Regions from separate parts of the Bacillus sp. JK62 genome, predicted to be linked through region 1. Evidence: a T-box and tRNA genes for the amino acid it is inferred to sense, from the RefSeq annotation. Region 1 holds a T-box; the other holds one or more tRNA genes.
What was found. A T-box is a leader RNA that pairs with one kind of tRNA and senses whether it is charged. The one in region 1 lies ahead of alaS (alanine--tRNA ligase), so its partner is inferred to be a tRNA-Ala.
Positions count from the first base shown of each region.

Region 2: it encodes a tRNA-Ala, which carries the amino acid that the T-box ahead of alaS (alanine--tRNA ligase) is inferred to sense. The anticodon was not compared.

Region 1 is NZ_JBSJQA010000002.1:335,746-340,144, forward strand. It holds gene ACWJJ4_RS06825 (amino acid ABC transporter ATP-binding protein) at 1-651, opposite strand, end outside; gene ACWJJ4_RS06830 (AI-2E family transporter) at 871-1,932, shown strand; T-box leader at 1,976-2,183, shown strand; gene alaS (alanine--tRNA ligase) at 2,264-4,399, shown strand, end outside.
Region 2 is NZ_JBSJQA010000001.1:995,813-1,000,211, reverse strand. It holds gene ACWJJ4_RS05020 (response regulator aspartate phosphatase) at 1-859, opposite strand, end outside; gene ACWJJ4_RS05015 (hypothetical protein) at 1,180-1,383, shown strand; gene ACWJJ4_RS05010 (hypothetical protein) at 1,510-1,635, shown strand; gene ACWJJ4_RS05005 (hypothetical protein) at 1,790-2,038, shown strand; tRNA gene ACWJJ4_RS05000 (tRNA-Ala) at 2,168-2,240, opposite strand; gene ACWJJ4_RS04995 (undecaprenyl-diphosphate phosphatase) at 2,369-3,199, opposite strand; gene ACWJJ4_RS04990 (AI-2E family transporter) at 3,291-4,399, opposite strand, start outside.

The DNA of each region.
Region 1 (4,399 bases):
TTCTTCTAAGATGGATCCGCCGTCGATAAACACGATGCGGTCCGCCACTTCTTTTGCGAATCCCATTTCATGTGTGACGACTGCCATGGTCATGCCTTCCTTTGCGAGTGTTTTCATGACATCCAGCACTTCCCCTATCATTTCCGGATCAAGCGCGGATGTGGGTTCATCAAACAGCATAATCTCGGGCTTCATCGCAAGCCCCCTGGCGATGGCGACACGCTGCTGCTGGCCGCCGGAAAGCTGTGAAGGATAAGCGTCCGCTTTGTCCGGTATACCGACTTTTTTCAAATAGTATAAGGCCGTTTCCTTTGCTTCTTCTTTTGATTGCTTGAGCACTTTGATCGGTGCGAGCATGATGTTTTGCAGAACGGTTTTGTGCGGGTACAGATGAAAATGCTGAAACACCATGCCGATATTCCGGCGGACCTGATTGATATCCGTTTTCTTGTCACGGATGGAGACGCCGTTTACCGTTAAGGCGCCTCCATCAACTGTTTCCAGCTGATTAATGCAGCGGAGAAGCGTGCTTTTTCCCGATCCTGAAGGTCCGATGATAACGACGACTTCCCCTTTTTTAATGTGCAGATTAATGTTTTTCAGCACGTGGAAATGTCCGTAGTGCTTATTTACATCCTGAAATGAAATCATGGCCATCCTCCTTAAAAAAACATGAGTCATATTGACTGGACAGTTTTGAAATCCTTTAACACATTACGATGGTTATACAGACTTTTATGAATATTAGTTAGACTATTTCGTAATTTCTGATAATTATTTCCGTCAAGAGGTCTGCGTCATAAGGCGGAGTTTATGAATCGGGAATAATTCCGGCTTTCTGTCAAAAGATAAAGCAAGAGGTGAAACGTCATGCTTCAAAAACCGCTGCAGCTCTTAATGTGGACGGCTGTATGTCTGCTCGTTTTGTTAACAGTGTATGTCTTTTGCATGCTCGATATGTTATGGTCTCCCATTTGGCTTGTTATAAAATCTCTCTTTATTCCTATATTCATCGCAGTATTTATTGCTTATCTTTTACTTCCGATTACTGAATGGCTTCATAGAAAAGGGATGCCTAGAACTTTAAGCCTGCTTCTGATTTATTGCCTGTTTTTCGGCGGAATCGGCTGGGGGGTTTATAAAGGGGTTCCTGTTTTAATTGAACAGCTGCAGGATCTGTCTGAGAGCATTCCCGGTCTGGCCGAAAACTACAACAGCATGCTGAGGCATCTGCATAATCACACGGATCATTGGCCTGACGGCATGCACCATCGGATGGACAAAATGATTCAGCAGACAGAAACGTTTCTTGCCGGCACGATTGAAAGCACGATCAGAAGCATCCGTTTCGTGCTTGATTATATCCTGATCGCGGCGACGATTCCTTTTCTCGTGTTCTATATGGTGAAGGATATAGACGTTATGAAAAAGACGGTCTGGTATTTGACGCCGAAATCCTGGAGAAAAAGGGGGAGTGAATTTCTGCGGGATGTGGACGACTCTCTCGGTGATTACATCCGCGGTCAGCTTCTCGTTTGTTTTTTGCTCGGGTTCATAGCCGGCGTTTCATTTTGGCTGTTCGGGCTTCCTTACCCGCTGATTTTGGGCCTTGCCATCGGGATTACGAATGTCATCCCGTATTTCGGTCCGTTTATCGGCGCTGTGCCGGCGCTGCTCCTTTCGCTGGCGATTTCCTCCAAAGCTGTGATCATCGTAATCGTCACGATTTTTATTCTTCAATTTATAGAAGGAAACATTTTGAGCCCGCTCATTGTCGGACGAAGTCTCAGGATGCACCCCGTCGTGATCATGCTTGCGCTTCTTGCCGGAGGGGAGCTCGCGGGCATTCCCGGCATGATTCTCGCTGTTCCGGCGGCAGCCGTTTTAAAAGTGACGGCCATTCACTTTTTGCGGATCAGGACGGAACATTGACATTCGGGTTCTGCTTGTCTATAATTTCGAGTAGAATACATACGAATCTCGAGTGACGGATATGAGTACGCCGAAGCCCTGTTTAAGAGAGAAGCTCCGATACGCTGAAAGGAGCTTCAGCAGAAGATCGGCCGAAGCTAATCCTGAGTGCAGTTAAAGGCTGCCGCAATCCTGCGTTACGGGATGAAAGGTGACAGGCCTTTTTCGGCCTGTAATCAGGGTGGTACCGCGAGACAGCTCTCGTCCCTGTGTGAACGCATGGTTTGCATAGGGAGAGAGCTTTTTTGCTGTCGCAAAAGAGAATTTCGGGTAGTGATAAGGAGGAATATAGATGAAACACTTAACTTCTGCTGAAGTGCGTCAAATGTTTTTAGATTTCTTTAAAGAAAAAGGCCATGCCGTTGAACCGAGCGCCTCATTGGTTCCGCATGAAGATCCGTCTTTATTATGGATCAACAGCGGCGTTGCGACGCTGAAAAAATACTTTGACGGCCGCGTTGTGCCGGAGAATCCGAGAATTGTAAACGCGCAAAAATCAATCCGCACAAATGATATTGAAAATGTGGGGAAAACGGCGCGCCACCACACGTTCTTTGAGATGCTCGGAAACTTTTCCATCGGTGATTATTTTAAAGAAGAAGCCATCACGTGGGCATGGGAGTTTTTAACGAGCGAAAAGTGGATCGGCTTTGATCCGGAGCTGCTGTCTGTAACGGTTCACCCTGAGGATGAAGAAGCTTATACGCTATGGGCGGAAAAAATCGGCGTTCCGGAAGAAAGAATCATCCGTCTGGAAGGGAACTTCTGGGATATCGGCGAAGGCCCGAGCGGACCGAATACAGAAATTTTCTATGACCGCGGCGAGAAATACGGCAATGATCCGTCAGATTCTGAATTGTATCCGGGCGGCGAAAATGACCGCTATCTTGAAGTGTGGAACCTGGTATTCTCAGAGTTCAACCACAACCCGGACGGCACGTACACACCGCTTCCGAAGAAAAACATTGATACGGGCATGGGGCTTGAACGGATGGTCTCCGTGATTCAGGACGTCCCGACAAACTTTGACACTGATTTGTTTATGCCGATTATTGAAGCAACAGAGCGTATTTCCGGAGATACTTACGGAAAGAACGCAGTGAAGGATACGGCCTTTAAAGTGATCGCCGATCATATCAGAACGGTCGCATTTGCGGTAAGCGACGGAGCTCTGCCGTCAAATGAAGGGCGCGGGTATGTACTGAGACGCCTCTTGCGCCGGGCGGTGCGATACGCGAAAACCATCGGTATCAGCCGTCCGTTTATGTACGAGCTGGTTCCGACTGTTGCAGGAATTATGGACGCTTTCTATCCGGAGGTGAAAGAAAAGCAAGAGTTTATCGCCAAAGTCATCAAAACGGAGGAAGAGCGCTTCCATGAAACATTAAACGAAGGTCTGGCCATTTTATCCGACGTGATAAAGAAAGAGAAGGAAAAAGGCAGCGGCATCATCTCCGGAAAAGACGTATTCAAACTGTACGATACGTACGGATTCCCGGTTGAATTGACGGAGGAATACGCGGAAGATGAGCAAATGAAGGTTGACCATAAAGGCTTTGAAGCCGAAATGGAAAAACAGCGTGAACGGGCGAGAAATGCGCGCCAAGATGTAGGAAGCATGCAGGTGCAGGGCGGCGCATTGCGCGACATTACCGCAGAAAGCACATTTGTCGGCTACAGTGCCGTAAAAGCTGAAGCGAAGGTGATCGAGCTTCTTCATGACGGGCAATTAATCAGCGAGGCGCATGAAGGGGATACCGTCCAAATTCTTCTTGACAAAACGCCTTTCTATGCTGAAAGCGGCGGACAGATCGGTGACAGAGGAGTGCTGAGAAGCGAGCAGGCTGTCGTAACCATTAAGGACGTGAAAAAAGCTCCGAACGGTCAGCATGTACACGAAGGCACGGTGGATAGCGGCACGATTCAAAAAGGCGCAAGCGTGACGGCTGAAGTTGAAGATCAAATGAGAAGCGGCGTGGTGAAAAACCATACAGCAACCCACCTTCTGCACCAGGCGCTGAAAGACGTTCTCGGCACACATGTCAACCAAGCGGGTTCACTCGTTACCGAAAATCGTCTGCGTTTTGACTTCTCTCATTTCGGTCAAGTGACGAAAGAAGAACTTGAACGCATTGAAGGAATCGTCAACGAAAAAATCTGGGAGAGCATTCCGGTAGCGATTGATTTGAAACCGATCAATGAAGCGAAAGAAATGGGCGCGATGGCCCTGTTCGGCGAGAAATACGGCGATATCGTCCGCGTCGTACAAGTCGGAGATTACAGCCTTGAGCTTTGCGGCGGATGCCATGTCACGAATACGGCTGAAATCGGTCTGTTTAAAATCGTATCCGAATCAGGGATCGGCGCAGGTACGCGAAGAATCGAAGCCGTAACAGGAAAAGGCGCTTATCAGGAAATGAACAGCCAG
Region 2 (4,399 bases), on a different contig from region 1:
CCGACAAACCTTTTTTGCTTACTTGGATACCCTCAGCCATTTTCCCTTGTTTAAAGAGGAATTTTGCATAAGAAAATAAAGAGTGCGGCAAGTTGCTCAGTTTTGCTTTTTCGGTTATCTCTACTGCTTGCCTTAAAAATATCTCAGCCTTTTCATAGTCGCCCCTATCTCCGAAATTTGTACCCAAATTATAAAGAGCAGAACTAATCAACCTCTTGTTATCTAACTCTTTTGATAAATCAAGAGCCTTTTCAAGATGCGGCTGACTCTTCTCATAACGCTTAAAATCAATATAATTCCCTGATATAACAAATAGACATTGAATTTTCCGGACCTTATACAACTCATACTGATCGTAAATATCGAGCGCTTGCTTTACGTGATGCATGGAGACGTGGCTTTGTTTCATACCGTAATATGCTTCAGCCAGTTTAAAATGAAACTCCGCTCTCTCAATTTCATCATGCACATGAACGAGTTGTTTTTCAGCCTCTCTATAAAAGCCGATCGCCTTTACATACTGCTTTTGATCAAATTCATACATGCCGCGGAAAAATAAAGAGTAATAGCACAGCAGGCCGGAAATTCCTTTATTTGATGCTTCGATTTTTTCCAGCAGCTCGTCAATTGTCGGTCTCACACGGGTAGTCACCGGTTCTAAATAATCCAGCATGAGCTGATGGCGGAATTTCATGAGGGTGTAGTAAATCAGTAGATACTCGTCTTCTTCCATCTCATTTATTTCTTGCTCCACTTCCGCTTTCAAAATCTCCGCATCCGGAACACTGAACTGACGTATCATTTTGTACCATTCATTAATTTTAACGCCTACCTCTGATGAAGGTAAAACAGAACTCACAAGGCCACTCCTCCTTTTATATAATATTCTAACATTTCCATAATATGTTTGGACGAAAAAAAACCTCAATTTGTTTGCAGTTGCCAGATTACTTATTTTCACATAACTGTTGGAAACGTCCATTCTATTTGCGATAATAAAACTAATGTATGGGGAATATAAATGGGAGGGATTAAGGATGTGTCATTTAAAATGAGCCTTACTTTATCACTCAAATGTTTTAAGCTGTATGAAAATGTGTACTTTGGGATAGCGTTTATAAGTAGACTCTCTACAAGTCTACTTTATTTTTTTCTCATAAATAAACGAGGTGAAAATCAATGGATGGTATAGAATTTTTAGAAAATATGACACGACTCGGAGTACTCATTTTGGTGTTCTCAGGATATGCTGTTTATTGGAAATTAGGTAAAACAAAAAGAGAGCGAGGGCTTACAAAATTTGAAGCTTGTCTTAGGTTCTCTGTCATGTTCGGTATATTAGCTTGGGGGGGTTCGACTCTTGCTTTGAGTTTATGGTCATAATCTTTTTTGTCGATATTTTACTTATCCTGTCTAAACAGATTAAAACTAGATAAATGTACCCTTATTTAAAAAAATGTGTTACCGTGTAGTTTCTTGTACAAGTTTCTAAAAGAGGAAGTTATAATGTTGAAAAGATTAGTTTTTCTGGCGTTGACCCTACTTCTTGCTATTGCTACAATAGCGCCAACAGTTTCAGCAGAGGAAGAGAACGGGTTAGATGGATTAACTAAAGAACAAATTGAAAAATTTTGAAAAGAAGTTGAGTACATCTTTACTAAGATTGTAATTTTTGAAGAAGAGACAGGCTACACAGTTAATGAGGATGAGCTTGAAAAGTCTCCTTATACCAAAGGTCAAAAAGAGGGTATGATCGCTTTCGCTAAATATATGAATAAGGAATATAAGTATGCAAGTGTCCAAAAGAACACTGTTCGAAGATGCCTTGAAGATGCTATTGGTATCTCTTCAAAAGGCAATTGAAAAAGGAGATTGGTGGACAGTATTAGAATATCTGGGCAAATTAGGCGTAGCAATTTCTCCACCAGTATTATTTACATTCTTCCTGTTCTGCGGTGCTGCACCAGCAAAGGTTGCTCCGCGAAAATTGATAAACAACAAAGCCGCCTTTAGAGGCGGCTTCTTCAATCCTAATTGAAGGCGAAAAGCAACTAAACTTCCTCAAAATAAATTTTTCGTCCCCAAATTGTCCCCAATTGCTTTTTTGGGCTATTGGCTCTGTTCCTGACAAATAAAAAAACCCTTATAGAATAAGGGTTTAAAGGTATGGAGCCAAGGGGGCTCGAACCCCTGACCTCTACGCTGCCAGCGTAGCGCTCTCCCAGCTGAGCTATGGCCCCGTGCTGTAACGTCATGTTTTATTATAGACGACTCTTCTATGAATTTCAAGCAGAAAATTCAGTTTGCTCATATTTTCCTGAGACGTTTTTCGAACATAAAAAGAAGACCCTCCTGGGGGCCTCTTCGTTTATCGCACGAGCATGATTAAAATGATGCCGAGGATGACACGGTAAATGGCGAACGGGACAAGCTTAATCCGGTTAATGAGCCGAAGAAAAAATTTGACGACTAAGAGGGCGACGACAAAGGCGCAGATAAAGCCGACAAGAAAAAACGGAATCATGTCATAAGAAAGACTGCTCCAGTATTTCACGAGCTTCAGAAGGCTTGCGCCCGCCATAATCGGAATCGCCATAATAAATGTGAAGTCTGCGGCTGCCCGGTGATTCAAGCCCACAATAACACCTCCGGCAATCGTTGAGCCTGATCGGGAAAATCCGGGCCATAAGGCGAGACACTGGAATAATCCGACACAGAAAGCCTGTTTGTAGGTGATTCTGTCCACCGTATCGATCGTTTCTTTCCTTTTATTGATCCAGTCCGCTATAAGCATAAGCACGGCTCCGGCAATTAATCCGTAAGCGACCGTTCTGACGGAGAATAAATAGCGGTCAATGAAATCCTCAAATAAAAAGCCGAGCACCGCCGCCGGGACAAGACCGACGGCGATTTGCGCGATGGTCAGCCTGTATCCCTTCTGCTGATCGCGCGTGACGTTTTTTTTGAGGCCGAGTAAATGTAATATCCGATCCTTAAACACAATGGCCACCGCCAGAATCGAACCGAGCTGAATCACCACTTTGAAGGAATTGGCGGCTTCCGGATTCATCAGGCTTCCGGATTTCAGCCAAATGTCATCCGCTATGATCATATGTCCCGTGGAAGAAACCGGCGCGTATTCCGTCAGCCCTTCCACGATTCCCAAAAAAGCTGCTGTGAACATCTCCCATAGTGTCATCCCATTCTTCCCTTCATTCATCATTTACAAAAGAGAAGCTCTCCTTTGAAGGAAAGCCTGTCTTATAATAAATATCATGTCCGTTCCGATTTTATGACTTCGATACAGCATCATTTTTTTCTTCTTCATATAAATGCGAACGCATTTTGAACCAATCAAACAGATGGGTCGTGACCACTTTGATGACCGCATACCCCGGGATGGCTAAAATAATGCCGACAACCCCGAACAGCTTTCCGGCGGTTAAAAGAACAAAGATGATGGTAATCGGGTGAATGTGAAGATTTTTCCCCATGATCTGCGGCGAAATTAATTTACCTTCCACGAGCTGGACAACGGTCCAGACAATCGCAAGTTTCAGCAGCATAAGAGGCGAAGTGACCAACGCGATAATAATCGCCGGCGTGATGGCAATGGTCGGCCCTAAATACGGAACAACGCTCGTACAAGCGGCAATGACCGCAAGCAGGGAAGCATAATCAAGTCCGATAATCAGATAGCCGATAAATAATAAAAACCCGATGCAGAAGCTGACGATGACCTGTCCTCTGATATAGGAGCTTAATCTGTGGTTCATTTCACTAAGCATCGTATACGTTTGTTCTTTCAGACGGGTGGGCACAAACTTTAAGATATAGATCGGCAGTTTTTTGCCGTCTTTCAGCAAATAGAACAGAATAAACGGCACGGTCACAATTGAAATGATCACTTCAGTCAGCGCGCCGATAAAATTCCCGACTCCGGTAAATGTGCTGTTTGCAATTGTCGCCGCCTGCGCCGATACTTTATTAGCAAGATCGGAAATGTTGATATTCATCGTCTTTTGCGCCTGATTTACAAAATCGCTTCCGATCAGGCTTTTCGTCTGATCTTCAACGATGTCCACATATTTCGGCAGGTTGTCGATCAGGCTCATGATCTGTTCCTTTAAAAACGGAATAATTGAAACGACCGTAATCGAAATCAGCCCTATAATAATGAGGTAAAGGAGCAGGATGGAATAGACTCTTTTCACTCTTATTTTTTCCAATATATCTACGATCGGATTAAGCAGATAATAAACAATTCCTGTCAAAATGACGGGGAGCGCAATCGTTTTGAGCAGGACGATAATGGGTGTGAAAATAAATGATGTCTTCATAAAGACAAGGATATTGAGACCGATGAGCAGCAATACAAGCAAAAACAAGACAAATTTAT